One region of the Pelagibaculum spongiae genome, then DNA from elsewhere that is predicted to be linked to it. Evidence: riboswitches for the same ligand, from Rfam matches in the RefSeq annotation. Region 1 holds a riboswitch; each other region holds the start of a gene.

Region 1 (10,889 bases):
GAAATTGATCGACGCACAAGGCAGTATCATTACTGCAGATGCGCTAAATTGCCAAAAAGATATCACTCAAGCGTGTATTGAATCGGGCGCAGATTATTTGCTGGCAGTAAAAGGTAATCAGCCTACATTACACGAGTATATTCATGATTATTTTGAAAAAAAGAAACCCAAAGCTTACAGGCGCCCAGAGATTAATTTTTTTGAAAGTAGTGAAAAGAATCGAAACCGGGATGAAATTCGTCGTTGCTGGGTGGCAGATGCCTCTGACTTAATACCAAATCGAGCAGAATGGACATCGCTAAACAGCATTGTCCGGATAGATAGAAGCCGAACAATCGATGAAAAAACATCTTTCGAAACACATTATTATATTTGCAGTAACAATCAGTTATCAGCAGAAGAGGTTCTTTCAGCAGCCCGGCAGCATTGGCAGGTGGAAATCATGCACTGGACGCTGGACATGTGTTTCAGAGAAGACGAACAACGTGCTAGAAAAGACTATAGTGCAGAAAATATGACGATTATGCGGCAAGTATCAATGAATTTATTGAAGCACGATAAGACACCAAGGCTCAGCATGAAAAGAAAACGGCTGGTAGCTTGCATGAATGAAAGCTACCTTGAGAAGCTGTTGTTTTTAAATACCTGATCATGCGTTTGCCCTGGGGTGACATCAGATGATTTAACATCGGAAGTTTGATGCACCATATGAATTTTCTGTGCTTCGGCTTGCGCTAACGGGCTAGCCAAAACGCTGAGCAATACCAATGTGCCGACCAGAGAAGCCTTCATTAAACGTGTAATTTTCACAACTTTCCTGCAGCTGTTGAGAACGATACGCAAATGATAAACAATCTTATTTACACCGACCAGAAAAACCTGACGACTTGGCGTTATATATCAACTGAATTGCGCAGCGCAGTTTCAATCTTATTGAACAAGTCAGCCGAAGAGATACCCGCCTGTAACGGTGAAAAGCCATCTTCTACAAAACCGTCAATCACCCCATTACGGCCTCGTAAAATATCCACCACCTGCACCAAAGCCGGTGCATCGGCGTAATAACGAACATGGTACTTTTCTAATGCGCGCTCCAATGCATCTAAATCATCCACTTGAGCATGCTCCGCAGCAATGGTTTCTATTTTTAAAAAGCGCTGCTTTTGAATTTCAATCAGTTGATCATTCGGCAACTGGAACCAGTCCCGAATCTGCTCAACGGTTCTGAAACAACCTCGGCATTCATCACCGCCATAGGTAGTGGAGCAGCGACCAATACATGGGGATTCAACGATATCTAGTTTCATTTTACTTCTCTTTGAATGCAGCAAACCCGAAGCTAGATTTTTAACCTAACTCCGGGCTTTGATCAACTATTAATCTCTTGCTGTTAATTACTGGATAAATCTAGCATTTGCGAAACTAGTCCCAACTTAAAGCACCACCGGTTTGATACTCAGTCACCCGCGTTTCAAAAAAGTTCTTCTCTTTACGCAAGTCCATCATTTCAGCCATCCACGGGAAAGGGTTACGCGGATTATTATAAATTTCCGGCTCTCCCATCTGAGTCATTCGACGATTAGCAATAAACTGTAAATACTCTTCCATCAATTCAGCATTCATACCTAACACACCGCGTGGCATGGTGTCTTTGGCATAAGCAATTTCTAATTCAGTACCGTCTTTGATCATATCTCGAACTTTAGTTCGGAAATCTTCGGTCCATAAATGTGGATTTTCACGTCGAATCTGATTGATCATATCCATGCCGAAATTCACATGCATCGATTCATCACGCAAGATATATTGAAATTGCTCAGCGACACCGACCATTTTATTGCGACGACCCATTGATAAAATCTGGGTAAAGCCGCAATAAAAGAAAATACCTTCCAATACGCAATAAAAGGCAATCATATTAAATAGCAAAATCTGATCGGTTTCATCGGTACCGGTATTAAATGTAGGATCTGAAATTTGCTCAGTGTATTTCAAACCCCACTCTGCTTTGGCAGCAACACTGGGTACTTCATGGTACATATTGAAGATTTCACCTTCATCCATGCTTAAAGATTCAACACAATATTGATAGGCATGGGTGTGTATCGCTTCTTCGAAAGCCTGGCGTAAAAGATACTGTCGACATTCCGGGTTGGTAATCAAGCGGTAAACTGCTAACACCAGATTATTAGCTACTAGAGAATCGGCAGTAGAGAAAAAACCAAGGCTTCTTTTAATAATTAAACGCTCGTCATCACTCAGACCTTTGGGATCTTTCCACAGTGCGACATCACCCGCCATGTTAATTTCTTGCGGCATCCAATGGTTAGCACAGCCATCTAAATACTTCTGCCATGCCCATTGATACTTAAATGGCACCAGCTGATTTAAATCAGCACGGCAATTAATCATTCTTTTTTGATCAACCTTCACTCGCTCACTATTTTCAGCAGACAGCACAGCACCAGCAACAGTTCTTGGTTGATCTGCTTTCGGTTGCTGGTGAACTGGCTGTGGTTCTGCAGCTTTTTGTGATGCTTGTTTTATAATTTTTTGCGTAATGACTTCTGACTGAATTACTGGCTGTGCTTTTTTAGCCGCGGTTACTTTATTTTTGGCGACAGGTACTTCATCCCATTGCAGCATAGTTTCTCCATTGCGCCGATATAATCGGCGCTGAATTTTTATCAATATTGTTTATTTAAATAGGTTTTATTGGCAGGCTTCACAATCTGGATTATCAATACTACAAATCGCTGGCTGAGCAACCGGCGCAACACTACTTAATGAACCTTGCTGCACCGTAGATTTTTCTGTTGAAGTCGCACCGAGGCTTCTTAAGTAATAGGTGGTTTTCAAACCCTGTCTCCAGGCACTTCTATACATTTCATCTAACTTTTGGCCGCTAGGTTGACCCATATATAAATTGAGAGACTGCGCCTGATCAATCCATTTTTGTCGGCGGCTAGCTGCCACAATCATGCTCTCAGAATCTAATTCAAATGCAGTGGCAAATTGAGCACGAATAGCAGCAGGAATCCGTTCAATTTGTGCCACAGAACCATCGAAGTATTTCAGATCATTGACCATCACTTCATCCCACAAACCTTCTGCTTTTAATGCCTTAACCAACCAAGGGTTAACAACGGTAAATTCACCAGACAAGTTAGATTTCACATATAAATTGCTGTAACTCGGCTCAATCGATTGACTAACACCGACAATATTAGAAATTGTCGCGGTTGGTGCAATCGCTAGCAAGTTAGAATTACGCATTCCCTGCTCGGCAATTTTTTCACGCAGTGCAGGCCAATCCATCTGTTGGGTTAAATTCATTTGCAGCTGGCCTGGCTGGCGAGCATTTTCCAATAGGTTGATTGAGTCGATTGGTAAAATACCTTTTGACCACAATGAACCTTGGTAGCTGGAGTAAACACCTCGCTCTTTAGCCAAGTCTGACGAAGCACTCAAAGCAAAGTAGCTAATAACTTCCATCGACTGGTCAGCAAATATCGCCGTTTTAGGATCATCCCAGCTCAAGCTTTTCTTATATAGAGCATCCTGAAAACCCATCATGCCCATGCCAACTGGCCGATGCTGCATGTTCGAAGTTTTCGCTTTTTCAGTCGGGTAATAATTAATATCAACCACGTTATCAAGCATTCTGACGGCGGTTGTAATTGTCCGTTGCAGTTTTTCTAAGTCTAAATCGCCATTGGCTTTTAAATGTGCAGGTAAATTAACCGAACCTAAATTACAAACCGCGGTTTCAGTATCAGAAGTATTTAAAGTGATTTCAGTACACAAGTTAGACGAATGCACTACACCTGTATGCTGCTGTGGGCTGCGTAAATTGCATGGATCTTTAAAGGTGATCCACGGATGTCCGGTTTCGAACAACATGCCCAGCATTTTACGCCATAAATCCTTGGCTGCTATTTGCCGTGACTGTCGTAATTCACCTGCCTCAGCTAGCTTTTCCAATTCCAGATAACGTTTTTCAAAGGCTTTGCCATATAAATCATGCAAATCGATCGCTTCATCGGGTGAAAATAAAGTCCATGACTGGCCAGCTTCCAACCGTTGCATAAACAAGTCAGGTACCCAACAAGCAGTATTCATATCATGGGTACGGCGACGGTCATCACCGGTGTTTTTGCGTAGCTCAAGAAACTCTTCGATATCCAAGTGCCAAACTTCTAAATAAGCACATACTGCGCCTTTTCGCTTGCCACCCTGGTTGACTGCAACCGCAGTGTCATTAGCTACCTTAAGGAATGGCACCACACCCTGTGATTTTCCGTTAGTGCCTTTAATATGAGCACCTAACGCACGCACTGGCGTCCAATCATTACCTAAACCACCGGCCCATTTCGACAATAATGCATTGTCTTTTAATGCATCAAAAATACCATCCAGATGATCCGGAATTGTCGTCAAATAACAAGATGACAGTTGAGAACGCAAGGTACCGGAGTTAAATAAAGTAGGAGTTGATGCCATGTAGTCAAAGCTAGACAGCAACTGATAAAACTCAATGGCTCGTGTTTCTTTATCTGCTTCATTTAATGCCAGCCCCATTGCGACTCGCATAAAGAATAGTTGAGGTGTTTCAATTCGCTGATCATTTACATGCAACAAGTAACGATCAAAAATCGTCTGTAGCCCTAAATAACTGAATTGTTTATCTGCTTCAAAATTAATCGCTTCAGCAATTTTAGCTAAATCAAATTCTGCCAACTGAGGGTTAATTAATTTGTTTTCAATGCCGATTGCCAAGCTGGCTTTAACTGTTGCCAATGCATCAGCATCAATAGCGGTTAATTGTAAAGTACCTGCCACCCGCTGCCTGATTTGAGATAACAGCAAGCGTGCAGCCAATGCATCATATTCAGGTTCTTTTTCGATCAAAGAACTGGCCGTAATTAATAAAGAGCTTTCCAACTCTGCTTGGGCAATCCCTTGGTACAAACTATCGAATATCAGTGCGGTATATTCTTTTAAGTCGACGGCTTCAAGACCAATTGCCAGAGGCTTTATCAATTCAATCAACGACTGACGATCAATAGCCCAGTTTTGGCCATTTTCACCTTGTACTTCAAAAGCCGGTTCTGGCTCATTTTGATCTTGAGTTTCTTTACTGGCCTGACGTGCTAATGCATGCGCTTCACGATATAAAACATAGGCACGTGCAATTAACTGGTGTCCATCGCGCATTAATGCCAGCTCAACCTGATCTTGAATTTGCTCAATGTCTAAAGTGCCACCAGTCGGCATGCGCGAAAAGAAAACAGACAATACTTGAGCGGTTAATTGGTCGGCAATCTGATGGATACGCTCGGGAATAATGGCATTACTGTTTTCAGGGAATTCAACTGCTAAAAAAGCTTTGCTAATCGCAACACGAATTCTTTCTGCATCAAAAGTGGTGACTTCCCCACTGCGCTTGCGAACCTGAAATAAATCAGTTGAGGCCTGACCGTATTTCTGGTTCAGGGAAACAACAGAGTTATCTGATGCAAGGGCATTGGAAGATCGGCTTGGGGACATTGCAGCTCCTTTATTATCGCGTAAATTCCACACGGGGCAGCTACAAGCTCGCAGACAGGCACCGAATATCGGTGTCTTATTGTCTTGCTAGCTTCCCTGCCCTTTTCGCGAGGACTAGAAAATATGATGCTCAGCTCCGCTGAGTGACACTATCTGTAAAAGCGGTGTAAGACCGCGTGAAACTGTGTCGATCTGGCAGGTATTCGGACTTAGGAGCACGTCACTTGATGATGATTTTCTCGATCATTTGTGACACCTACATGGCGGCTTCCCATTCATAGATACATCCCTGATGAACAGTGCCTGGCCTGCTGGCCATGCCATTTTTGTTCTCCAATACCGCTGCGCGTCAGTGCCGGATTCTCACCGGGCTTCCCTGTTGCCTTGCCTGAATCTGCAAGTAAATGCAATAGCCTTACGCCATTTCAATTCCACCAGATGGTGAGGCAAACCAGAACCGCCGACACAATATATAGTGATTCACAATTTGGTCAAGCGCCAATCGAATAACGCCGCAACAGGCGCATAAGCGATCGATTCCTTAGTGGCAAACCTCGCATTTAAAGCGACTGGTTTACCAGCAATGCTCTTGTAAAAAAATCTTCATAAAAATTTCTGATAGGTAGTCACAATGCTTTGAATCGCTCCGACAATCGATTTGGCTTGTCACGATATAGCGCCAAAAACCGCCATACAGGTATGACCAGTTTCCATCCATCTGCCAGACTTGTCACGGCGCGCTGCTCTGTCAGAAACTGACAATCAACACAAAAGCTAACAGTTTGAACCCGCTCACCTGCCGATACTCTCTTTACTAAACGACTCAACTGGCAGACAGCACCAGCACTAATCGACATTGAACTTTCGTATCTAATACTGTTTGAATAACAACAGCTGCAAAACTAGCGCTGTAGCATCAGCCCAGGACAATCAATCTTGAGAAAAAAAAGCGCTTTATTCATGAGCTGCCTAATGATTGCCACTCTGTCTGCCAGTTTGGCGGCAATTGCTTGGCAGCAATCATTAGATAACCACCGCAAGGAATCGTTGGCAGAACTGTATCGATTTCGCAAAGGTCTTGATAGCCTGCTAGATCGGCATAAATATTTACCTGGTCTTCTGGCACAACACTCTCTACTCAGTAACGCGCTAGCCAATGAATCTGGGCTAAATCCGCAACAGCAAGCCAATCAGTTTTTAGAAGAAGTTCGCCATGTCACTGAAAGCGACACTATTTATTTGATGAATAAAGCGGGCACTACGATATCTTCCAGCGATTGGCGAAGTAACAACAGTTTTGTTGGTCGTAATTTTTCTTTTCGTCCTTATTTTACTCAAGCAATTAAAAACGGTAACGGACAATATTTTGCACTAGGCACCACTTCACTAAAACGCGGTTACTATTTTTCAAGAGCTATCTATCAAGGTGCCGATGCAATTGGCGTTGTTGTGGTTAAGGTTGATCTTTCGTAACCATTCAGCATGTCACACCAACCGATCCAATTTCTTCTGAATAAAGTCCGGCCATTTACCCGCAAATAATAACGACAAAGCCTCCCCAACACCGACCCCATGTTTTTGGCAGGTCGATATATAGCTCCGGATTCTGCAATACGCTTTCACGCCATCCCATGAGCGGAAGCAGCCTGATATCTTCTGCTGAACCTTGCTCATACGGAAGTCCCGTTCACCCTGATTATTGGTAAACGGTGCTCGGGTATTACTCATAAACCGCAGCACGTCTGCTTCAAAATCCCGCAGCCGTTCTAATAAATTTCTCGATTTACTTCGTGCTAATTTCCCTCGTTTTAATTGACCTTTTTTATCCGCTTTTTTTGGCTCAGGTGCCGGACATTCCCGATCACCTGCTTTTAATATTTTTCGATATCGCTTCACCCATTTTTGACACTGCTTTTCATCCAACTCACCCCCCGCCTCATTGACTGCTGTATTCATTTCATAAAGCAGATCTTCCATTGCCTTGGCCCACTGCTGGCCATCTTGCTCATGGGCTCGCGCCAATTCACGTACATGATGGGCGTTACACAATACATGCAAGCACAGCACAAATCGGTAGTAGCTTTTCCAGTGATCGTGTACCAATAAACCGGTAAATTTAGGCAAGATGTCGATCGCTTCCATTGCCTCGATACCTCTTGATTCATGCGCTTCAATCCACGTCCAGCGGTCATTGCTCGCGACATGTAGCCACTTTCGTTTACCATTGATATTGACGCCGGTTTCATCGGCATGAATCAAATCTCCAGCACGCAAAATAGCCGGTACTAACTGAGCAAATGGCTTCAGTCGATGAAAAGCTTCCTGATTAAAATTGGCAAGGCTACCGGTGCTGATTGGCGCATCCAATATCTCAGCGAAGTGCTTTTGAGTCCGTTCATAAGGAATCAGCTGGTAGCTCGACATATAAACCGCGTTGGCTTTAAACTCATTGCCATATTGTATTGGCCGAGTGACCCCTTGCGGAAACTCAGCAACAAACTGGTTACCCTGCTCGTCTTGTAGAATCTGCGCCCGATATTCGGTGACATATCGGGTAATACGAACATCAACTACTTGGCGGCTTTCACTGCCAACAACACGGTATTTTCCTTTCGGCAATTGGCTACGATCAATCGTAATATCCAGCACTTCATCTTGGTCTTTCTCCGGTGATAAGTTACTGCCTTTACGGCCCCGCTGCCCTCCTGGGCTTCTATTGCTTCTGGTGCCCGATTTCTTTTCTCGATTAGGATCTGCCGATGGCGGAATGCTGGAGTTTTTGCTGTTTAGCCCTTTGCTATCAAGCAATATCTTAACGACGAGCATCAGCATACGAACCATCGCCACCAGTTCGGGCGGTAAGCGTTTGCTTTTGGCTAACAATCGCTCGGTTTCAGCGATGGTTTTATTAATTTCGATTGAGTCCATGCGGTTATTATCGCACAGGTTTTCAGGGTGGTTTTTTTGTCTCTGAGGCTTACTGTGGCGACTTTTTAGAAGCGGAATGCTGATGCGCTATTCTGAGCAAAAAACATTGATAATCAGGTGTGTTAATAGCAGTTTAATGCGGCGTTTAAGTGGTATTCTGAAAGAGGTGCTTAAATTCGGGAAAATATCAAAAAAACCTGTCAAGCGATTTTTATATTAAATTGTGCTGAATGGTTACGATCTTTCTAATATTGAAGACCAATGGGAAAGCCCGTGGGACCAAGGACAATTAGTCCTTGCCGCTTCAGATCCAGATGGCGTGCTATTTATTTCAACTCAAGCCGACTGGCGTTTAAAATCATTACAACCACTTACAGATGCACAAAAAAAACAACTAATCAGCAGCCGACGCTACCCCGACAAGACCATTTCTGCTTTGCCTTTTGTAAAACCTGAGCCTTTACTACAAACACTGCATAACAAGCAACTGATTAAAATTGCCCCACAAGATAAACAAGCAGCTTTTCATTTACTGCACCAACAAGTTGATATGCCCGACACTCAATGGCGACTTCATCTATTTAGTCGCATGACTTATCCGGCTAACCAAACATTATTAGTTTTTCTACTCAGCTTGGTGGTACTAACACTACTAACATTGTTAGCGGCATTTCTGCGAGAACGCATTCGTAACGAGCGACGCTTAACCCTCGCTAGAAATCAGCTAGAAGTTCGAGTAGAAGAGCGTACTCACGAGTTATTGGGAAGTAATGTCCAACTAAAAAAAGAAATCCAAATACGCAAGCAAGCCCAAGAAAGTTTGCAAGAAACTCGCGATGAATTAGTACAAACGGCCAAAATGGCATTGTTAGGGCAAATGTCTGCCAGCATCAATCATGAATTGAACCAACCGTTAACTGCTCTGAGTAATTACGCAGAAAATGCACTCAAACTATTGAAAAAAGAACAGTATGATAAAGTACAAAGCAACTTGCAGTTAGTGGTCGAACTCAGTCGTCACATGGCAGAAATCATTGCCCGATTTAAAATATTTTCTAGCAAGCGTCCCGGCAATATCAGTCAACTGGATTTAAATAATTCAATCACTGCCGCCATTAAAATTATTCACCCACAAATAGAAAAGCAACAAGTTAAATTACGACTACCAAACATCAATAAAAAAGTACTGGTTAAAGGTGACTCGGTTCTACTGCAGCAAGTATTGGTCAATTTGCTCAGCAATGCAGTGCAGTCCTTAGAAAACTTTGAAACAAAACAATTGGAAACAGAAACCGATACAACCGAACCACTCGTTCGGCCTGAAATTGAAATTCATTTAATTGAAACCAGCAATAGCTGGCAATTATCGGTACTGGATAACGGCTGCGGAATTAGCCAACACGATATTGAACATATCTTTGAACCATTTTTTACTACCAAAGGCAGCGGTGAAGGGCTTGGCTTGGGACTGCCAATTTCCAGGCAAATCATGCAGCGTCTTGGCGGTAATTTATTTGTCGAAAGTGATATTCAACAAGGAGCCTGTTTCACCATGGAACTGGCTAAAGCCGATAATTTATGAATTCAACAAATCAAATTTCCAATATGAGTAATCTACCTAACCCTCAACCTCGAATTTTACTGGTCGATGATGAAGCTTATTTACGTGATTCAATACGACAAACGCTTGAATTAGAAGATTATCAAGTTGATTGCTTTGCGAACGGTGAGCATTTATTAAAAGATCAAAAACTCGAACAAGTCGGCCTACTAATTACTGATATTTCTATGCCGGGTATGAGTGGTTTGCAATTAATGCAGCAGATCAACCAAAGGGATAAAGATTTACCGGTTATTTTGATTACTGGCCATGGTGATATCAGCATGGCCGTTCAAGCAATGCGTGATGGCGCATGGGACTTTATAGAAAAACCTTTTTCTAACGATCGCTTGCTGGACGCGGTAAAACGCGCAATGCAAAAACGTCAGCTGGTATTGGAAAATCGCCAGTTAAAAGTCGACATAGAAGCCCATACCGCTCCTGGCCCGAGAATTCTCGGTAATAGCGAGCCAATGCGTCAATTACGGCAAATATTAAAAAGAGTAATTAATGCACCTGCAGATATTTTAATCGAAGGTGAAACAGGCACAGGCAAAGAGTTAGTGTCTCGTTATTTGCATGAGCACTCTAACCGCCAACAACATAATTTTGTTGCTATTAACTGTGGTGCGATTCCAGAAAACCTGATCGAGTCAGAACTATTTGGCCATGAAGCAGGTGCTTTTACCGGTGCAGGTAAAAAACGTGTGGGTAAGTTTGAACATGCGAATGGCGGCACATTGTTTCTAGATGAAATTGAAAGCATGCCGATATCACTTCAAGTGAAAATTCTGCGGGTGTTGGAAGATAG
Region 2 (10,889 bases), 640 kb from region 1:
ACCGTGACTTTTCCTCGCAGCACCAAACATAAAAAAACACTGCCGGGAGCTTTCACGCCATCCAGATAAAGTGGATAAACCGGTGCTTCGGCTTGAAATGCCAAACGGGTTGCACCGGCTTTAATTGGCTTGGTGGTCTCATTCGGACGAACGATTCTTCCCGATGGAAAAATTCCTACAACATCACCCTGCTCCAGCGCTTTTAATGCTTCTCTGTAGGCAATGTGTGGCTTTCCGGTTCGGTCTACCGGGATACAACCCGCCCGGTCAAATAACCAACGCAGCCACCAGCGATCATATTCTTCCCGGGCAATAATAAAGCGCACCGGCCGATTGCAGCAGGCAATCATCAGCAACGGATCCATACCGGAAATATGATTGCCAACCACCAGTGCTGCGCCTTCAGGTAAAATGACCGGTTTGGCTTTCAACCTGTGCCAGCGAATAAAAAACCAACGTAAAAAACCATCAATCAAATTAATTGATCGACTACCCCAATCGGCACCATTATATCGGTTGCCAATTTTATAAAAAACCATACCTAGCCAGAAGAAACAGGCGACTACAATAATTACCCAATCGTACATTTGAACCATACCATCCGTTGCAAGCAGCCATACTGTCATTGCAAATAAAGCTATTCTAAAAGCTATTTAATAAACTGGCTAACTGATGATTGCTGATCGAATACATCAGCTACTAAAGGTGTGATGTCGTGCTGACCATCAGTGAACAAGACTACTTTTTTTGCGGGTGTTAAGCGCTGCTTAACATCTCCTTCGGGCGATGCGTTAATGACTAGGCTATATCTCTCTTGCTTAGCAACTGCTTTAATTATTTTTTCTACTGCTAAATTAATTTGACTCCGACTATCTTGAATCAGAATTCTCGCATTGTTTTTAAACTTACTGCTTTCTTTACTAAGACTATCTTGCAATTGCTCAAGTTTTTTTCTTCTTTTTTTCAATCCTGAGCTACTGTAGTCATTACTGTTAGTTAATTCTTCCCGTAGCTGCTCTATTTTTTCGTTTTTCTCCATCAGCGACATGCGTGCTTGCTTTAATTGGTCTGATATTTTCGTTTGCACATCTTTGATTATTTTTGAGTGCTCATAAAATTGATCAAAGTTAAAGTAAACAACATCTCCTTCATTGGCATTAGCAACTGAAGTTATTAACAATAAAAAAGAACACACTGTTACAGTCAACTTCGATACTCGATTGATCATAAAAACCACCAATAGTTAAATCTGAAAAATTAAATAAACATTCTAAAGCTAGAAACTCGGAATTTAATAGATATTCCAAGTTAAGCTCTTTTGAAAATCATGTCGGGTGCGCCTACAGGCTTACCCGAGCTTGTTGTAAGCTGAGCAAACTTCAAGCACACCCAGGTTTTCGGGAGGCGTTATATTTCCAAAGCCCTAACTGACGGTTCGATCCAGATTAAGCTGGCCATTCGACCGGTAAATTGCCCATCTCTTCGATAAGAGAAAAAACAGGTTGGATTGCTATAGGTACAAAAATCGCCACCATAAATATCTTCAATGCCGATATGAGCCAATCGGCGTCTGGCCAAGGTGTAAATATCGGCCATCCACCTTCCTTCATTTTCAGAAGGAATAAATGCGCAAGCACAGCCGGTTTCCTTTTCCAAAAAATATTCTCTAACTTCAGAACCCACTTCAAAAGCACTTTGGCTAATTGCTGGGCCGAGCCAGGCCATCCATTGACTATCAGGAGACTGAACTCGCAGCTTTTCAACCGTCGCTTCAATAATGCCATCGGCCAATCCACGCCAACCGGCATGAATCGCAGCTACCACAGAGCCCTGTTGATTGGTCAACAACACTGGCAGACAATCTGCGGTCATTACCGCACAAACCTGGGCCTTGTCAGTGGAGAATGACGCATCCGCATTAACACCCGCAGCGACAGTTGCAGCATCAACTACCACCGTAGAATGCGTCTGCTGTAACCAAACAGGTGCCGCTGGAAGCTGAGCAACTTGCGCCAGCAATTGACGGTTCTTCGCTACATTTTGTGGATTATCAGCAACATGATCGCCCAAATTCAAGCTGTCGTAAGGCGCTGAACTACAACCGCCAATGCGAGTGCTGCAGCAAGCTTTGATATGGGCAGGCGCAGGCCAGTCTGGTTGGATTAAAAGTGGATTATTCATAGCACGCTCCTGCAAATTTCAGGTCAACTTGACACGTATAACCATGCTACCACTAACTCTGTTGAAGATTTTTAATGAATCTTTAACTTGATTGACAAGGCCCAATTTGACCGCGACAATGCCGCACGATTACAGGTGCCCTGCAAAGGGATAATCGGGAATCAGGTTAAATACCTGAGCTGCCCCCGCAACGGTAATTGACGAAGACTGAAAATAACCACTGTGATTTCATGGGAAGGTTCAGTTGTGGGAATTCCCCCGTCAAGAGCCCGGAGACCGGCCTAAATCCAGCTCCTTTTAGTGCAAAACTAATTGGGCATAGTCACAGTTGCGGCGGGCGACTTGTTCAGACTGGTATTTTGGCCTCATAGCCATTTGCAGTTTGCTCCCTCGTAACTGAAATTTTTTTCGGTAAACGCGGTGAATTGTGAAATCTATTATTTGCTCAGTTGCTCTTCTCGCAGTCTATAACACTGCATATGCAGAAGATGAGCGTCAAAAACTCCCTACAGTTGAAGTTATTGGTCAGCAAACATCTGTGTTTGAGACAGATCCTGACAACAGCCTTCAATCAGTTACCGTTATCAACCGGGATCAATTTCTCGGAAAGATCACATCTATTCCCGAACTGTTAAAACAGCAAACGGGCATCCAGATTCGAACTCTTGGCGGGCATGGTAGTTATTCCAGTTACTCCGTTCGCGGGGCTTCTGGCGCTCAAATAGGCATTTATCTCAATGGCTCTTTATTAAACGATGCTGCAGGAGCTAGCCTAGATCTTTCGCTGATCAACCTGTCATCTGTCGAAAGAATCGAAATTTATAAAAATTATACCCCTGCTATTTTTGCCCGCTCTAATATTGGCGGTGCAATTAACATTGTCACGCTTAAAGCCAAGCCACAAACAGATATTTCTCTCGGCCTAGGTAGTTTTTCTACTAAAAATTTGGCCATTCATCACGGAGAAACCAACAGTAGCTTCGCCCTTAGCGGCATTACAAGTGACAATGATTATTCATTTTATAATAGCACTGGAAACTTTATTGATAATAAAAATCAAAAAAGATACAACAATGAGTTAAGCCAATATCAAGGTTATGCGTATTATCGACAGACAATCTCAGATCAGAAGTTTATTGATTACTCTTTATTATTGTCTGACAAAAACAAAAACCAGCCTACATTACAAAATGTCATTACAAATGATGCTTATCTAAAAACTAAACTAGCCATTGCTAACATGCTTTACAGCCAGCCGTTGTTTAATGGCGATCTGAGCGTCAAGGCTTCAATTTATAATCGCTCAGAACACTTCGGAGATCCCTCGATGAACATTGGGATTTCTAAAATTAAAAATCAGCTAGACCGAAACAATCGTTTTGAAGTAACTGCTGGGTACAACGAATATATTGAAGATATTTCGTTAACTTGGGTGAATCGTGCATCTATCGAGAAATACAACAGCCATAACATAGCAGACGCCCAAAGATCTCAATGGGAAAGAACTGAGTTGGCTAGTGCATTTAGTGGCCAGATCGAAATAAATCCACAATGGCAATCTGAAGCAACACTTGCCATGGAATATTATAAAGATCAGCAAGCTCAAGGTATGGCGCAACCAACAAAGAGTGACATGCTTTATAGCGGTCACTTTTCTTTAAAGTTCCAGCCGAATTATTCGCACCAAATTATTGCCAACATCAGTAAGAGTCACAGACTCCCTGGGCAAAGAGAACTCTTTGGCAATCTTGGCTATTCCATTGCTAACTCTGATCTTGAGCCTGAAGTTGCTATTAACAGTGAACTCGCTTGGCAATATGATGCAGACAATATTGGCATTTCTACTTCTTTATTTTCCAGGAAAATATCTAATTTAATTGCAACAATTTATGATAGTCGTGGCATTGGTCGCAGTGAAAATATCGCTAGAGCAGACATCAATGGACTGGAACTAAACTTAAATTACCAATGGGGAAACCTGATCCTAGCTTCTGCAAACACCTGGCAAAAATCTCGACAAAAAAGTCCATTTCTTTCTTTTGATAACAAACGATTACCTGGACTGTTTGAATTCAAACAAACAATTTCTGCTCAATATGCTCAAGGCAACTGGGCTGCAGGTATAGACTACGACCTCAGTGATAATTTATTCCACAACCGTGCTGAAATCGCTGAACCAACCACAAACATAGAGTTATGGAACGCTTTTGCTAGTTTAAAAATTGGCAGACATTCTTTTGATGCTTCATTACTCAATTTACTGGACAAGGAATATATTTTGTTTAATCGATATATCGCTCCAGGACTAGAAGCTCGTATTTCATGGCGCTATCAACTTTAATTCACTCGGATTGATATAATGAAAAAAAACATATTTTCTCTTACCTTACTATCTGTTGCTTTAGCTCTAACAGGCTGTGGTTCTTCGAACAATGACAATAAAGGCGCTGTAGATCTAGTAACCCCTGTAGATCCAGTTGATCCAGTTGATCCAGTCGACCCAGTTGATCCAATCGATCCAGTCGATCCAGTCGACCCAGTCGATCCAGTCGATCCAGTCGACCCAGTTGATCCGATCAATTTTGCTTTAATTCAAACTGTCACTCCGGATTTTTCTGCAAGTCAGTTAAAAACCATTTCACTTGATAATTTAACTATTTCGACTGCTGTTAGTAACTCTGCATCTGATTATGCAGTAAACACCTTTAACGATCATTTTTACCATATCGGTCGACTCAGCATTGATCGCATTAAAAAATATCATTTAGATGATCAAAGCAATATAATTTGGAGTTTCGGCGCTAATGCTTCATCTTCAGAAGTAGATGTTTCGTCATCCAATCCACACCAACTTGTTTTCGTAAATGATAAAAAAGCGTATTTAATTCGTAACAACAGCCCTAAAGTTTGGATCGTTAATCCGTCTGCAACCACAGAAAGTGATTATCGAATCGGTACTATCGATTTATCTCATTATATTTCTAAAGCAGATACTGACGGAAGGCCTGAAGCACATTCTGGTGTTATTTATAACGGAAAATTATTTATAACTATGCAGCGCTTAATTAGTTTCGCTCCGAGTCAAAGTAGTTATGTTGCAGTATTTGATACTCTGACAGATATAGAAATCGATACTAACCCAACAGATGATCCCGCTGCTCTTAAAGGCATTGAATTAGATACAGTAAACCCATGGTCAAATGGCATTCAAGAATTTGCAGGAAAACTGTATATTTCTAGCATTGGTAGCTTTGCCTCAAACACTTTTATTGGTGGCATTGAGACTATTGACCCAAGTAATTACCAAACCAATTTATTGGTTGATGACGATGATCTTGGCGCTAAGGTAAGCGGTATCGCGCTAGTTGATAGCAATACTGGATATATTCTGGCGTATAACGCATATCAAGATGTGTCTCTAGTTAAATTTAACCCTAGCACCGGTGATATCCTGACCAACCCAGTACAAGGCTATATTAATCAAGACCTTCGTTATATCGAGACATCGCCTAACCTGAATTTATGGCTAGGCATTGCACATCCTTCTGATGCAGGTATAGATCGAATCGATCCAGCTACAGATATCCAGATTGGTTCAAGAATTAGTACCGAGGGTTTATATCCTTCACAGATCATTTTTACCGATCGGTAAAATATTTTTTGGAGGTTGCCATGCAGCCTCCAAAGCTCCCCTATTCAAATACAATTATCCTACCAATAAATAACATTTGTCCTTCCGCACATCTTTTCACTATCCTTTTTCGCCCGACTACCGCAAAGTCATAGATTTAATCCTACCTGAAAGTATCTTCGTTGCTACGGAGGATACCCTACTATTTTAACGAATAAAAATTGAATTACTGATTGTTAATTCGACCAATCCAACGTGTCTTCTTCAACAACAAACTTACCTACATATTGCCAATTATTATTTGCATCTGACTTAATTTGAGAATGGATTTTTTTAGGTGAAACGATTCGAGTATCGACATTAAAAAGCAAATCTTGTTCTTCATATAAACAAGCAAGATTATAAGATTCAGTCACTAAATTTGAACAGTAAAATCCGCGGTCTATGGTTGGATCTTGTTTTAACGATTCAAGATGCATTTGCGCCTTAGTTGACATAAAAGAAAGACGAAAGACACTTGAAATTGATTTTTTCTTGGCAAAACGGCCGAAACCTTGGTCAACTAATAAATCTGGATTGGCAGCTCTTCGTTGACATAACTGGGCGGCAATATCTGCAGCCATTTCACAGGTCGCTTGGTAAGATTCGCCAATTAGTCGAAATACTTTATATTTTAAACCGGCCTTGCTGGCTAAACTAGCTATTCGTAAACCGGCCTGTCCCGATGCCTCAATGATGCCACCTTGACCATCATATATTCCTACATGCGTCAGCTTACTGCTACCTCGATTATGAGTCATCAACGCCTGGCCAAAGGCGATTGCAAAGTGGTTAAACGTACTAGAAGCATCACTCATCAGAAGAATATCGCCTCGCTGTAAACGAGCAAGAGAACTGGGATTCATACTGCAGAGCCTGTCTTTATTTTAGATAAATTGAATTTTCAAATAATTTGAAAATTCCGATACCAAATATCAAACAGAGTTAGAGCTACAATTAATACAAATTGTTAATATTTTAGTCAGAAGCAAGTATTAGCCCGACCAAAGGAGCTCTACCGAATTTTTTAATATAACGAAAAAAGCATATAAACAATTTCATCTTAAAATGTCTCATTTCAAATGCGTCACCACTAAAACATTAATTTAGTTAAAACATCTTGCCATTGACTATTATTTGTTTGAAATAAACCGTCATCTAGACAAACTATCATTCTACCTAACAAAAAAAACCCCAACCATTTCTGATTGGGGCTTTGCTCTTGCATGCTCTCCGGTGGCCGCTATTTAAATTAAATGCGGCCTACCTTTTTTTGTTTGCGCTACGGACATTGTTTAAACAATATTCCGTGGTGCAAACGAGAAGCTACGGAATTCATGCTTGTAGCGTGATTCACCCAGCTTTTTGATCTTGGCAACACCCATTTTAAAGTTGTAGTTACCAGAAATCTGGTCAACAACACGGGTGGTTAACGAGTTGGAAGGCTGACGCATATCGATCATATTGGCGTAAAGCACACCTTTTTTGACTGCTGGAGTGACGATGGCAACACCGGTTACTGCAGCTGTGTCCAACTTGATATGGCCCTTCTTCATCAAGGTTGAGAACTGGAATTCGTCGCTATCAACACCAAGGATTGTATCCTTGAAGTTAGCCACTCGATTCGAGTACATCATCACCTGATCGCCCGATTCAATACCACGCGCCTTGGCATCATCCGGGTGAATTTCCACCCAGTTTTCTGGCCAACGTTGAATGGTATAGGCTCGGCGTTCAACATCATCAAAACCTGACTGCCAGATTTCGTTAATACGACCATTACTGAAACGCAGCTCATCATCTTCAGGCTTCAACCACTCATAGAAATCACTGAACAGATTCCATGGGTGTTTCTGCATGTTAATTTTGCCGGTCTGGGAGTTGAAGTGAGTCATCTTCTTACCCAGCACGTTGGCACCAACCGGACCATTCTCTAGGCCCATTTTGGTTAACTGAGCCGTGTCATTCGCCAGTTCGGTGTCATGCAAACGCTTACTACCCACCAACTCGCCGGTTTTGTAGTTGTAGAAGGTTGGCCCCTGAATACCTTCGGTACCCATTTCACGCATCTTTTGATGCAAGGTTTTACCTTCTTTATGCGCCGCAATTTTCACCATATGGAATGCCTTGCGGCCACCACGGCTAAAACGTGAAGCTTCTTCTGCCACTTCGTTAGAGTTTTTCCAGTCAAAACCTTCAAAGCCCATACGACGTGCTAGTTGGGAAATAATCCACCAATCTGGCTTGGCATTACCCGGTGCGTCATTGAATTTTTGATACAAACGCAAACGACGTTCACCGTTGGCACGCATGAAGTCTTCTTCGCCCCAACTTGCCGCCGGGAAAACGATATCAGCAAAGCGAGCACCGATTGGATCACGCAGGTAGATGTCCTGGTTGATCACCACCATGCCGCCAGAATCTGCACGCCTTTTTAAGGTGTTGATGATTTCTTGCTTATCACCGCTGTAAACCTGGTGCGGATTTGCTGTGGTCAGTTCCCAGAATTTCTTCTGCAAGCCTTGGCTACCACACATCGCCTGAATCCAAGTGGTGCCGATAACATGGGCAAAACGGGTATGACCTGAATACATCCAGCGATCGGTATCCAATGAACGTCTACGCCTTCCTGGTACTTTCTCAGGAGACTTGTTTCTTGGATATTTACCGCCCGACTGGCCACCACGCTGGTGACCACCTAAACGTCCTACCACACGACCTGGACGGCCACCGGCACCAACAATGGTCGACAGGGTAGAAATCGCATTGGTGTTTGCGGTGTTGTTTGACCAGTAAAAGCCTTTTTCGATACCGACTGAGGTTTTCACCCGGGTGCCATCTGGCTTAGGCTTGGCCAGCATTTCTGCTGCCTTGTAGATTTTCTCTAGATCGATGCCGGCAACTTCAGCCGCATATTTCGGATCAAATTCGTCCTGCTCGTAGTTCCACTTACGGTAGTCATCAAAGCCGTTAGTTTGGAACTTGCCCCAAGTGGTGCGCCACTGCCAAGGCGTGTTTCGGGTACCCTGACCAAAGCCGGAATTGGATTCCCACTTGCTGTTAACCCAGTCTTTGATCCACTGCTCATCTTGCCAACCATTTTCCATGATCACACGAGCAATCGCGCCTAACACAAGGTTATCTGTGCCGGGATAAAGGTCGATGTGCAAACCGCCATGTTTCTTCAGCCATGCAATACCGGCGGTTTCACGTGGGTTCAGCATCACGACCTTCATGCCACCTTGCACTGCCGGCATAATGTACTGGGTGAAGATAATGGTTTTAGTTTCATACGGGTCGGTACCGCACAACATCAAGGTTTCAGCACTACCCCAATCTTCATAGCTAGGGCCGAAGTTATCAAAACCTGCATCACGGAAGCCCGGGGTCGACGTTACGTCAGACGGGGTATCGTGGAAGGTAAAGTTAGCGGTGTTGATGTGACGCAATGCGTACTTGGTAATCGCATAGGTGTTTTCAATGTACTGGTAAGAGTATGTTTTAACACCGTATGCATTATCACCATGGGTTTCACGCACGTAGTTACCGACTTCTGCGGCAATATCCAGTGCGAAATCCCATGGAACTGGCTGCAAAGTGCCGCCAATCCGAACCAGTGGCTGAGTTAAACGGTCACGGGTTTCTGAACCCGGGTTGTAACACTTCTGCGCTAACAAACCGCCACGCATTGAAGAGTCACCAAACTTGTTTACTGAGGTGGCATCTTTATCTGGCACGATCACCACGTTATGTGGTTTGCCTCCGTGCATCACTACATTGTGCTGTGCAGGTGCAACCCATGCTTGCAATGCATAGCTTGGGAAATCGACACCAAAAGCGTTGTCTTTAGCGGCTGGGCCACCATTAGCCGCTTCCAACGGCCAGCGATAGACTTTATAACCACAAGCCACCACACAGTAATCACAGGCAGTGGTTAACACTTCTGCATTGGCCGGTGGTAACAGGGCCGAGTCTTCCGGGATATAAAAGTTAGTTGTCATGAGTTTTGCTCCCGGCCTAGGCCATCACGTTTTCGTTACGGCCAAACAACAGCCCCATGATGCCGACGGCGTAAACGTCATCACCCTCAACTTCCAACAAAATTTGCGGAAGACTTTCATAGGCCTGACCGGAAACAATAATGCCGTGGCGACGCACATCAAACAGCGATAAGTGGAAAGGACAAGGACCGAGCACCCGGTGCTCACTGACTGCCTTATACTGGCCATTTAAAGGTCCGCCCTGATGAGTACACAACTGGCTGAACGCAACCACATCACGCTTGGAACCGACACCACCACCGCATTCAACACCGGTTCTGACGACCATACAGCTGGAACCGTTGTGGTCATCTGGATAGTTGAAATCTAGTGGTTGGTTTTCCTTTAAGTCGCTCAACTGAGCAACCTTGATTCGTGGATAAGGCTGCACGCGTGCTCGAACATTTTGCGCAGCTGCAGTACCCGGGAATAAGGAAACCGTCACCGTGCTCGCTGCTGCGGCACCGGCGCCTGAGTATTTCAGGAACTGCCGACGGCTAATCTGGCAGCTATGTTCTTCATTTTTCTTGTCTGTCATTTGGTCGCCTCCAGCACTTCCTGATCAGTAAACAATGGCTCGTAAGGTGGAAGGTCTGGATAGGCCATATCCAGTTTTTCACCGGTGAAGGCATCAAGGAATGCCAATAAATCGGCTTTCTCTTGTTCGGTTAAACCTAACGGTTGAATCAATTTAGATTTACTTTCTGGGAAGTCGGTCGTTCTGCCATCAGCAGCGACGCCACCCCGATCATAAAAATCCACCACATCGGCTAAAGTAGCCAATGAACCATTGTGCATATAAGGCGGAGTGAACTTGGTATAGCGCAGAGTCGCAGTACGGAACTTACCCTTCATAGACTTGATCTTGCCGGTGAAATAAGCACCTGGATCTGCCTTGGTATGGCGATACATTTTCTCGGTGGAGCCTTTGGCATAAAGCTCGTAACGGAAAGTGATTTGCGCCAAGGAATCATCTTCCCAACGCTTCACTGGTGGAA
Region 3 (10,889 bases), 520 kb from region 1:
CCAGCTTGATCAAGATGAGCAGCGTTTGCTTCATTATCTTTCAGAATTGCAAAGAGATTTTTATAAACTGAGGGTTAATTGTGGGATAGTATACTCGTTAATTAATACATTAGAAAAATCTCTGTTTCTTCCATCGAAGTATTATTCAGAAATAGATGGGAAAGACTATATGAAGGAAAAATTAAAAAAATTAGATTTGTCTAAGTCGAATAATGGCTCATGTCAGCCTCATTTAACAATGTCTCGATTTAACTCAAAAGCAATGCCTTTTGGGGGGATTAGGGATCTTAGGCCAAAGGATTTTCTCTTTTGTGAATTTGTGATCGATGCTGACTGGTTCTGATATTGCGCACTTCACGTAAATAGTATATCGAGGGCAGATCCATGCAGTAGGAGAGTGAAGTGTTTTCATCATTCGAGTTACTTTGGTAATGCGGCTATTGCTTTTGCTGGTGGAATTAGAATTGAAAATGGCATAGTTACCGGAATAAGCAACAACAGCGGGCACTATAAGCCTACATTAGTTAGCTTGAAACTGGCGTTATTAGCTCTAAGGCATCATGGTATCGATTTAACCAAAGTTGAGGTTAATCTTACAGAGGGTGGAGGAAGCAATTTTATAGGTTGGGGGCATGAAGTTGTAGTTAGCAGTGAAGAGCTAATGAGTGAGGTTGAAAAATAGAACAAAAATTGTAGTAGTTCTGATCATGGCTGAGTCATAAAAAATGAATGAATTACCGATCAGATGATATGACAGGCCATAGTTTGTGATGCTGACCAGCATGATTGTCTTGCACTTTTTTCCCACATTTGCCCTTTATAGACTCCCCGAGATCACTCAACTTTCTGATAGAATGCGCCAAACCTGATTTGAGTGCAGTTACAGATGATCTACTCCGCGTTACGACCATTGATCTTCAAGCTTGATCCTGAGCAGGCGCATGAACTGACCATGAAGGTTTTGTCCCTCGCTGGCCACTTACCGATTCAACATCTCAAGCCCGGATTGTGGAAGCCTCGCAAGGTGATGGGTTTGGAATTTGATAATCCGATTGGCGTTGCTGCCGGTTTGGATAAGGAAGGGGTTGCCGTTGATGGTTTGGGCGCTATGGGTTTTGGCCATGTTGAAGTTGGAACGGTCACCCCACGAGCTCAAATTGGCAATCCGAAACCCAGATTGTTCCGTTTACCGGAACATCAGGCGATCATCAATCGGATGGGTTTTAATAATCATGGTGTTGATCAGTTGCTGGAAAATTTAGCTTCCAGCCGTTACTCAGGCGTGACCGGTATCAATATTGGTAAGAATTTCGATACACCTATCTCTAAAGCGGTAGAAGATTACCTGATCTGTTTTGATAAGGTAGCTTCACGAGCTGATTATGTGACGGTTAATATCTCATCGCCTAATACTCAAAATCTGCGCGATCTTCAACATGGTGACGCTTTGAGGGATTTGCTCTCTCAATTGAAAGATGCTCAGTTAGCGAAGGCAGAGTATTGTCCTATTGCAGTTAAACTGGCACCTGATCTTTCTGAAGCGGAACTGCAGCAGATTGTTGAGATCATATTGCAGTGTGAATTAGATGGTGTGATTGCAACCAATACCACCTTGTCCCGTAACCAAGTTGAACAGCATCAATATGGTGCAGAAAAAGGCGGTTTAAGCGGCTTACCACTTAAAGAGGTAGCAGCAGCTAGGTTGGATAGTATTGTTAAACAGGTGAATGGCCGAATTGCTGTGATTGCAGCGGGCGGTGTAATGGAGCCTGAAGACGTAATGCAACGACTGGATGCCGGTGCAGATCTAGTACAGATCTATACCGGGTTGATTTATCAAGGTCCGGGATTTCCCCGGAAAATCTTCAGCCATACCCACTGAGGTGTTGAATGACCGCTGAAATAGGCCACTTATCGCTAATCATCGCTCTGGTGATGGCTATGGTGCAAGCAACTTTACCACTGGTTGGCGCCAGCAAAGGTACGGTTAAACTAATGGCGCTAGCTCGACCAGCAGCACTGGGGCAATTCTTATTTTTAGTAATTGCGTTTGTTTGCTTAAGCCAAGCGTTTTTGCACAATGATTTTACTGTTCGATATGTAGCACAACACTCAAATAGTTTGCTGCCATGGTATTACAAGCTTTCAGCAGTATGGGGCGGACACGAAGGCTCTTTATTATTGTGGGCAACTTTATTAGCTGGCTGGAGTGCGGCGGTTGCAGCATTTAGTCGCGATATTCCATTAGCGGCGATTTCTCGTGTGCTGGCGATTATGGGCATGGTTGCGGTGGGCTTTTTGCTATTCACCGTGATTACTTCCAATCCATTCGACCGGTTGTTGCCTGACTTCCCACTGGATGGTGCTGACTTAAATCCGCTGTTGCAGGATTTCGGCCTGATCATTCACCCACCTACCTTGTATATGGGTTATGTCGGTTTTGCAGTGGCGTTTGCCTTTGCTTTAGCGGCGTTGCTTTCTGGTCGTTTAGATTCGGCCTGGGCGCGCTGGGCACGACCATGGACTACTGCTGCATGGGCATTCCTGACTATTGGTATTGCATTAGGTAGTTGGTGGGCTTATTACGAACTTGGCTGGGGCGGCTGGTGGTTCTGGGATCCAGTTGAAAATGCATCGTTAATGCCATGGTTGGCCGGTACAGCTTTGATTCACTCATTGGCAGTGACTGAAAAACGAGGTGTATTTAAAAGCTGGACGGTGTTGTTGGCAATTTTGGCCTTCTCGCTCAGTTTGCTAGGCACTTTCTTGGTGCGTTCTGGCGTTTTAACCTCGGTTCACGCTTTTGCTTCTGATCCAACCCGTGGTCTGTTTATTTTAATGTTCCTCTGCGTCGTTGTTGGTGGTTCATTTACCTTGTTTGCGATTAAAGCACCGTTATTAAAAGGTGAAGGCCATTACAAACCCTATTCTTTAGAATCGGCGCTGCTGGTTAATAACTTGCTGTTTGTTGTGGCTTGTATGGGTGTGCTGTTAGGAACCTTGTTCCCGCTGCTGGCCGATGCAATGGGCAACAAGGTTTCAGTTGGGCCGCCAGTATTTAACTTTATGTTCGTTCCTTTAGCCTTGGGTTTGTTAGCTTTAATGGGCTTTGCACCGAATTTACGCTGGAAACAAAATGATCCTCGTAAATTATTGCCAGACTATCCAATTTTACTCTTGGCAGCAGTGGCTGCTGGGGTTGGTTTGCCGTTGGCACTTTATGGCGGCGCAGATGGTGGCACCTTTCTTGGCATGACTTTGGTTTTCTGGGTGCTTTTCGGAACGATTCGCCAAGTTAAAGAAAAGACTAAAAATGCACCGTCATTTTTTTCAGGTGTTCGGAAATTAACGCCTTCCTACAAGGGCATGTTAACGGCTCATATCGGTGTGGCGATTGCGATTGTCGGTGTGGTGATGTCGAGTGCCTACTCGGTTGAAAAAACTGTGCGATTGGAAGTCGGCGATAAAGTCGCATCAGGTCCATATGAATTTATCTGGCAGGGTGTCAAAGAAGTCCGTGGTGCGAATTATACTGCGGCTCAAGGGCAACTTCAGGTGTGGAAAGATGGTGATATGTTAACCATCATGCAGCCAGAAAAACGTTCATATACCGTGAATAAAAACAGCATGACTGAAGCAGCAATTAATACCGGTTGGACGCGCGATTTATACGTTGCGATGGGTGAGCCTCTTGCGGGCGAATCTTGGGCAGTACGTATTTATTACAAGCCTTTTATCAGCTGGATTTGGGGTGGCGCACTGATTATGGGGTTGGGTGGTTTCTGGACAATAACCGATCGTCGATATCGTGCCAGAAAGCCTGCCAAAGCTAAATTGGCTCAGGGAGCGAAAACTGCATGAAAAATAAATGGCTTTTATTTATCCCATTAGCTGTTTTTGGATTGTTGACCGGATTATTTGTTTTTGGATTGCAAAATGATCCAACCAAATTGCCATCTGCCTTAGTTGGCAAGCCGTTTCCTGAATTTCAACTCAATCAGCTGGAGGCGGGTAAAACCGTCTCCAAGCTCGATATCCAAGGCCCAGCATTAATTAATGTCTGGGCTACTTGGTGTCCGACTTGTCGGGTTGAGCATAAAGCGTTGATGAAGTTAGCTGATATGGGCGTCAATATTTATGGGATTAACTATAAAGATGAGCGTGGTGCTGCGAATCAATGGCTGAACCAGTTAGGCGATCCGTATGCGGTTAATATTTTTGATCCTGACGGCAAGCTGGGTTTTGATCTAGGGGTTTATGGTGCTCCAGAAACCTTCTTGATCGATAAAGAAGGCGTGATTCGCTATCGCCATGCCGGTGAAATGACGGTTAAATTTTGGCAGGAAACGCTTCAGCCACTTATTGCTGGAGGTAAATCATGAAATTGTTGGCAGGCATTACCTTTGTTGCCGCAATGGTTTTTTCTATGGCTAGTTTTGCTGCGATTGATGTTTATGAATTTGATAACGTGCAGCAGCAAGAACGGTATCGAGATTTAATTGAAGAGCTACGCTGCCCTAAGTGTCAAAACCAGAATATTGCTGATTCTAATTCGCAAATTTCAATTGATATGCGGGAACTGGTGTATGAAAAAGTACGCCAGGGCGAAAGCAATGATCAAATTGTTAATTTTCTAGTCGATCGTTTTGGTGATTTTGTTCGTTATCGTCCAGATACCGGCGGGATTAATTTAATTCTTTGGTCTGGCCCGTGGATTTTGTTGTTGCTAGGTGGCTTCATTGTTTTTAAGTTTGTTCGGGGGCAGGCGCAAACTGCCGAAGTCGAGGCAAATGAAGGCAAGGCTGATGAAGATCTAGAAAGAAAAGTCTCCGATTTGCTGAAGCAGGAGCAAAAGAAGCATGATTGAATTTGTATTCGCCGGTGTTGTTTTAGTTTTACTGGCGCTACTGGTGTTGTCGATTCCGCTTTGGAAGAAAACAGAATTTAAAGCAGAAGACCCTCAAGGTTTAAACGTTCAAGCTTATAAAGAACGTGTGGTAGATCTAGAGCAAGATAAGGCCTCAGGATTATTAGATCCCAGTGATTTCCAAAAACTAGAAAAAGAACTCAAGTTAACGTTACTTCAAGATGCTAGCGCTAAAAGCAGCTTTGATACCGCTGATTTTAACTCAGGTAAAACAGCGATTATTGCCGCTTTGTGTATTTTGCCATTGCTAGTGGGTGGTATTTATATTGCCAAGCGCGATCCGCAAGCTTTTAAGTGGATGGAAGCAACGGTCGAACTGAATCAATTAGCTAAGCAGGCGATTATCACTGGAGATCTACCATCAGATCTGGGTGATTATAATGCAGGTGAGTTTATTCGAGTATTGCAAGCAGGTTTGCAGAACGGTGAATTAAACCAAGAGGGCTGGCCGCTGTTAGGCATGGCGTTAGATCAGGTGCAACGGCCTGACTTATCTGCTCAAGCTTGGGGTAAAGTTTGGAATAATGATCCAGGTAACCCTCGTGCCATGCTCAATTACGCTCGGGCGCTGGTGAATAATGAAGGCTTGACTACTTTTTCTCGCAACCTTTTAAATCAAGCTTGGGAAAAAGCACCTGAAATTTATTCCAGCATGGTTGTGCTGGGTATGGGTGAATATCAGCAGGGTAATTTCCGGGCTGCGGTTAGTGCTTGGGAAACGGTGATTAATTATTATCCAAATGAAGAGCGTTTGGCTTCTTTGCTTAATAAAAGTATTGCTTCTGCTAAGAAAGAATTAGGCAGTGTTACAGCTTCACCGCATGGCCAAGCTATGCCACAAGGGCATCCAACCGTTGCTCAGCAGCCTGATGTTCAAGTTGATACTCAGGCAGGAGTCGCTTCATCTTCCGACGCAGCAGATATTAGCATTACCGTCAGTTTGGATTTGTCAGATCAATTGAAAAATGCAATCGACGGACACCATAGTTTGTTTGTATTCTTACGACCTTTAGCTGGTGGGCCACCACTTGCTGCAGTGCGTAAAAGTGCTAATAGCTTACCGCTGGAAGTCACCATTGATGGCAGTAATACCATGACTGGCGCACCCTTGGTCGCCGGACAAAAAGTAATGGTAGTTGCTCGTTTAGTTAAAGGCGGTGGACCTACTGCATCATCAGGTGATCTGGAAGGGATTTTGGGGCCAGTTGAATTAGCTAATTCAATGTATCAATTAACCATTGATAGATTAATTCCTTAAATCGAAATTCGATCCTGAATAAAAATGGCCCTTATGGAAACATAGTGGCCATTTTTTTTGGTTGATGCATTGAATAGGAGATAAAAATTAGAGCGTCAGTAGGTAAAGAAAAAGCGATGTTTAATTACAAAAAAATAATCAATTGAGCTGAAGCAACTTTACAGTTACTCTGTGCGCCAATTTTCAGGTGCACGACCGGTTACTTTGAATTGGCTAAATGCCGCCAGAGTAGCTTCAGTGATAATCGGGAAACAGGAGTAACCTGTGCTGCCCCCGCAACGGTAAGGATTTTAAGTCGAATCAGCCACTGTTCATTTATTTATGAATGGGAAGGCTCGACATAATAGGTCAAATAGTAAGTTTTCCCTATTATATCCCAGCCCGGAGACCGGCCTGAATACTATAAATGCATCGGGCGGGGTGATCCGAATCGCTATTTCCGTATTACGGAAATCGTGTGTTCTCGTGCACCTAAATCGCTTCAATATGTAGGTCTTTAACGGTCCTTAATATCTTGAGCTGGTTTAGTTATGTGCTCTCCTGTGTTGGTGCGTGTGTTAGCTTCAGGAGTTCTGCATGCGCAATTTTTTATTTCTCTTTGCTCGAAAGCTGCTCGTTAGTTGGTTCGCTTTAGTTTTTTTTCCGATATCGGTTCTGGCTAACGTTCCGTTATCCGTGGCACCGACTACTTCATATAGTGGTTTGGCGATCGTTTCTGATCGGTCGGCAGCTGCATTAGCAGCAGCAACTCATCGATATTTAGAACAATTTCCGGATCAAAAAATTCAACTGCGCAGCGTAAGTCAAGTTCAAGCGATGGATCAACCGGCGTTACTTGAGCTGATCAAACAAAGTGATCAACTATTGATTGCATCGGTGTTCGGTGAATTAGTAGAGCGCTTGTTGGCTATGAATATTCAAAATGATTCGATTATGGTGATTAATAGCGATCATCGTTTATTAAAATTGAACCGACAGTCAGCACAGGTATTGCCATTTGAGAGTTTGTCAGCACAACAAAAGAAAAAGTTATTTTCCAAACCTACCGAAGCTGATGAAATTGACAACTGGTTAAAACAGCAACAAATTCGCTTTCCTGAATTTTCTCGTTGGTTATTAGCGACCAGTTATTGGAGGGCCAGAAGCAACCAGAATGTGGCTAATATTTGGCGATTATTAATTACAGAAACCAGTTTTTCTGAACAATTAATGCGCTTTCCACCGCGATTACCTGCGAGTGTTCGTTATTTTTTACAAGCAAGGCCATACAGTTTAGCGAAACTTGCCAATCAAATTGATTGGCAACAGCCAATATTATTATTGCTTGATCATGATGCTGCTGACCGTCCAGGCGATTGGGCGCTACATCAGCAAATTTGTAAGGCTACTTCCTATCAATGCCTGTCGGTGTTGGCTGGTTGGGGGCAACCCACGGTTTATGCCATTTCTCAGATTCAGCAATTATTCCGCCAACAACAAACTAACCAAATAAATAAAATCTCCTTATCCGAAATAAAATTAGCCGTTGTATCTTTGCAAGATTTTGTGCTGGGTGGTGGAGAAGGTCGTTTGAAAGTCAGTAAAAAATTACAGCAATTAAATGTGCCAGTTTTAAAGGGAATCCGACTCACAGAATACTCCTACGCACAGTGGAAACTTTCCAGCCAAGGGTTGCCAGCAGATTCAGTGCATTATCGTGTGGCAATGCCCGAACTACAGGGAGTTAGCCAACCATTAGTGTTAGCGGCTACGTCTGTGACAACGACCGATTCACTAACTGGGTTAAAAATAACGACCAGTCAACCGATAGCTGAACAAATAGACTATATGCTTAGGCGAATTAATGGTTGGTTATCGTTATCGACTAAAGCCAATCAACAGAAGAGAGTGGCACTAATTTATTATAACCACCCACCGGGTCGGCATAACATTGGTGCTGATAATTTAAATGTTGTTGATTCTTTATGGCAAATGTTGGTTAATTTGCAGGCGCAAGGTTATCAAACAGGGACATTGCCTGAAACACCGCAAATATTACTAGATTTATTACAACAAAAAGGCGTGAATTTACCTCAAGATAAATCGGCATTGGCTAAAATGTCGTCATTAATCGCAGGTGTTTCCAGTGATGATTATCAGCAATGGTTTTCCAGCTTACCCCAACCTATTCAGCAGGAAATGGTTGATGGTCCGTTAGGGTGGTTAACAGCAGTTGTTGATACGCAGCTAGTTAGTAAAAACTGGCAGCAAAAACAAGCTAAGCAGCTGTTGCAAGAAACAATTTTCCGGACTTTGGAAGATTTACGCCATGTGCTTGACGGCGTAAGAAGTCAAAATCGTCAAAGAGCATTGTCGCTATTAGTCCAAGTCAAACAGCAATATCAAACCATGCTTGTACAGTCTACGGTCGGCCAGGCGAAGCAGATCGCACAAGAAGCTAAAACGTATATTCGAGCCATTGTTGATTTAGAAATTGAAGGCCTGCGAGGCTGGGGTGAAGCACCGGGTTACTCGATGGTATGGCAAGATCGTTTGCTGATTCCCGGGGTGCAATTTGGCAATATATTTGTAGGGCCGCAGCCGCCTCGTGGTTGGGAACTAAATGAAGAATTGTTGCACGCCAATATGTCATTTCCGCCACCGCATCAATATATGGCTTTTTATTATTATTTAAAAAATCATTTTAAGGCTGACGCGTTAGTTCATGTAGGGCGTCACTCCACTTATGAATTTTTGCCACGTAAAAGCCTTGGCCTAGATGCTAATGATTATTCTCGACAAATGGTAGCAGGTTTACCGAGCATTTATCCTTATATCGTTGATGGAGTCGGAGAAGGTATTCAGGCAAAGCGTCGCGGTATGGCAGTAATGATTGACCATTTAACACCACCTTTGGCAGTTACAGAGCTTTATGATGGCTTATTAAGCTTGCGCCAATTAATTGAAAGTGCTGAAGCGGCTTCTGATCAAGCAACCGTAAAACGTGCTGTAGTACAAATTCGTCAAAAAATTGAGGAACTGAATTTAAGAGATGCGCTAGAAGCCAGTATGGATGAAGAACTGCAGGTAAGAGGGATTGGTTTTGATCAAGTGGAAGATGATTTCTTATTACATGAAGTAGGGCATTACTTAACAAAACTCCAAGAAAGTTTTATGCCGCTTGGTTTGCATATATTTGGCAAGCCGTGGAAAAAACCGGCGATAGACACCATGTTACAATCAATGATTGGTGGCTCGCTAGCAGAAAATGCAAAAGGTCAAAGTGCAGCGCTTAATAAGGAACAGCAGCGCTGGAAAGCCAATCTACAGCAATCACCCAAAGCCGAGATGGATAGTTTTATCAATGCATTGAATGGTGGTTTTGTTGCACCGGCGAAAGGTAATGACCCGATAAAAACTCCCGAGGTATTACCCACTGGGAGAAATTTTCATGCGCTAGATAGTAGTTTATTGCCAACCCCGTTGGGTTATCAGTTGGGTGCTGAATTAGCCGCTAAGGCCAGAGAAAATCAAACTCCAGCACAATTAACAAAAAAAGAAGCAGTAATTCTTTGGGCATCTGATGCGGTTCGCGATGAAGGCGCGATGATTGCATTTGCACTTGATATGTTAGGAGTCAAGCCAATATGGAACAGCCGAGGCATTGTTAAACAAATGACATTGGTGCCATTAACACCACAAAGGCCCAATCGACATGATGTGCTATTAACTACGTCGGGGTTATTTCGAGATTTATACGGTAAGCAAATTCTCTGGCTGGATCAGGCTGTATTAATGGCGCTGGCAGCAAGTGGTGTCACCATTCAACAAGATTATCCCGCATTATCTCTGGCTTTGAATAGTGCATTGCAAGCGCTACCAGCAGGAGTGAATCAACAGGATCTGTTAGGAAATGAACCATTAGAAAACAATCTAGTTGCGGCAAACTGGTTAGATGAAGCTAGGTTATTATTGAGAACTTCAGGTGGACATTTATCGCAACAGCAAATAGGTCGTCAAGCCAGCTTGCGAATTTTTGGCACGGCACCAGGTGCTTATGGCGCAGGGATTAACCGATTAGTTGAGCGTTCAGGTAGCTGGGATGATCGCCAGCAATTAGGTCAAGCCTACATTACACGGATGGGACACGCTTATGGTATTAATGCCCAAGGAATTAGTGCACAGAAAGCTTTTTCTGCCCAGTTAGAAAAGGTAGGAAAAAGTTATCTAGGTCGTGCGAGTAATTTGTATGGATTAATTGATAACAATGATGCGTTTGATTATCTTGGTGGTTTAAATTTGGCGATTGAAACCGTTACCGGTAAAGCCCCAGACAGCTTTGTAATTCAACATGCATCGGCAGAGAAAGCCCGTCTTGATCCATTGCAATTGGCTTTAACTAGTGAGTTACGAGGGCGGTTTTTTAATCCCCAGTGGATTAAACCATTAATGAAGCAAGGTTATGCGGGTGCCAGAACCATGGGTAGTGAATTTATTGAATATCTTTGGGGTTGGCAGGTTACTAGCCCTGAAATGATTAAGTCTTGGGTGTGGGATGAAGTAAAGGCAGTTTACATAGATGATCAATTACAGCTGGGTTTGGATGATTTTTTACAGCAAGGTCATAACCAGCAAGTAACAAGTAATATTTTAGCGGTAATGTTAATTGCAGCGCAAAAAGGCTTTTGGCAAACCGATCAACAAACCTTAAAACAGTTAGCTAAT

Evidence for each region. Region 1 has a riboswitch for cobalamin ahead of DC094_RS02825 (ribonucleoside-diphosphate reductase subunit alpha). Riboswitches for the same ligand answer to the same signal wherever they lie in the genome.
Region 2: it holds a riboswitch for cobalamin, as region 1 does, so the genes downstream of both, DC094_RS05540 (TonB-dependent receptor) here and DC094_RS02825 (ribonucleoside-diphosphate reductase subunit alpha) in region 1, are expected to answer to the same signal.
Region 3: it holds a riboswitch for cobalamin, as region 1 does, so the genes downstream of both, DC094_RS00550 (cobaltochelatase subunit CobN) here and DC094_RS02825 (ribonucleoside-diphosphate reductase subunit alpha) in region 1, are expected to answer to the same signal.

The regions. Positions count from the first base shown of each region.
Region 1 covers NZ_QDDL01000001.1:638,611-649,499, forward strand. Annotated here, with positions in the region: gene DC094_RS02810 (ISAs1 family transposase) at 1-649, shown strand, start outside; gene DC094_RS21830 (hypothetical protein) at 616-810, opposite strand; gene DC094_RS02815 (DUF1289 domain-containing protein) at 894-1,307, opposite strand; gene DC094_RS02820 (ribonucleotide-diphosphate reductase subunit beta) at 1,423-2,646, opposite strand; gene DC094_RS02825 (ribonucleoside-diphosphate reductase subunit alpha) at 2,713-5,550, opposite strand; cobalamin riboswitch at 5,728-5,977, opposite strand; gene DC094_RS02830 (hypothetical protein) at 6,177-6,407, opposite strand; gene DC094_RS02835 (PDC sensor domain-containing protein) at 6,511-7,023, shown strand; gene tnpC (IS66 family transposase) at 7,036-8,478, opposite strand; gene DC094_RS02845 (sensor histidine kinase) at 8,702-10,060, shown strand; gene DC094_RS02850 (sigma-54-dependent transcriptional regulator) at 10,057-10,889, shown strand, end outside.
Region 2 covers NZ_QDDL01000001.1:1,280,659-1,291,547, forward strand. Annotated here, with positions in the region: gene DC094_RS05525 (lysophospholipid acyltransferase family protein) at 1-587, opposite strand, end outside; gene DC094_RS05530 (OmpH/Skp family outer membrane protein) at 650-1,228, opposite strand; gene pgeF (peptidoglycan editing factor PgeF) at 1,408-2,181, opposite strand; cobalamin riboswitch at 2,297-2,480, shown strand; gene DC094_RS05540 (TonB-dependent receptor) at 2,609-4,522, shown strand; gene DC094_RS22525 (hypothetical protein) at 4,541-5,833, shown strand; gene DC094_RS05550 (C40 family peptidase) at 6,049-6,717, opposite strand; gene DC094_RS05555 (molybdopterin-dependent oxidoreductase) at 7,147-9,852, opposite strand; gene DC094_RS05560 (arsenate reductase (azurin) small subunit) at 9,869-10,429, opposite strand; gene DC094_RS05565 (cytochrome-c peroxidase) at 10,426-10,889, opposite strand, start outside.
Region 3 covers NZ_QDDL01000001.1:118,548-129,436, reverse strand. Annotated here, with positions in the region: gene DC094_RS00585 (hypothetical protein) at 1-343, shown strand, start outside; gene DC094_RS00580 (IQM protein middle domain-containing protein) at 398-682, shown strand; gene pyrD (quinone-dependent dihydroorotate dehydrogenase) at 887-1,882, shown strand; gene DC094_RS00570 (heme lyase CcmF/NrfE family subunit) at 1,891-3,861, shown strand; gene DC094_RS00565 (DsbE family thiol:disulfide interchange protein) at 3,858-4,382, shown strand; gene DC094_RS00560 (cytochrome c-type biogenesis protein) at 4,379-4,867, shown strand; gene ccmI (c-type cytochrome biogenesis protein CcmI) at 4,860-6,185, shown strand; cobalamin riboswitch at 6,365-6,596, shown strand; gene DC094_RS00550 (cobaltochelatase subunit CobN) at 6,762-10,889, shown strand, end outside.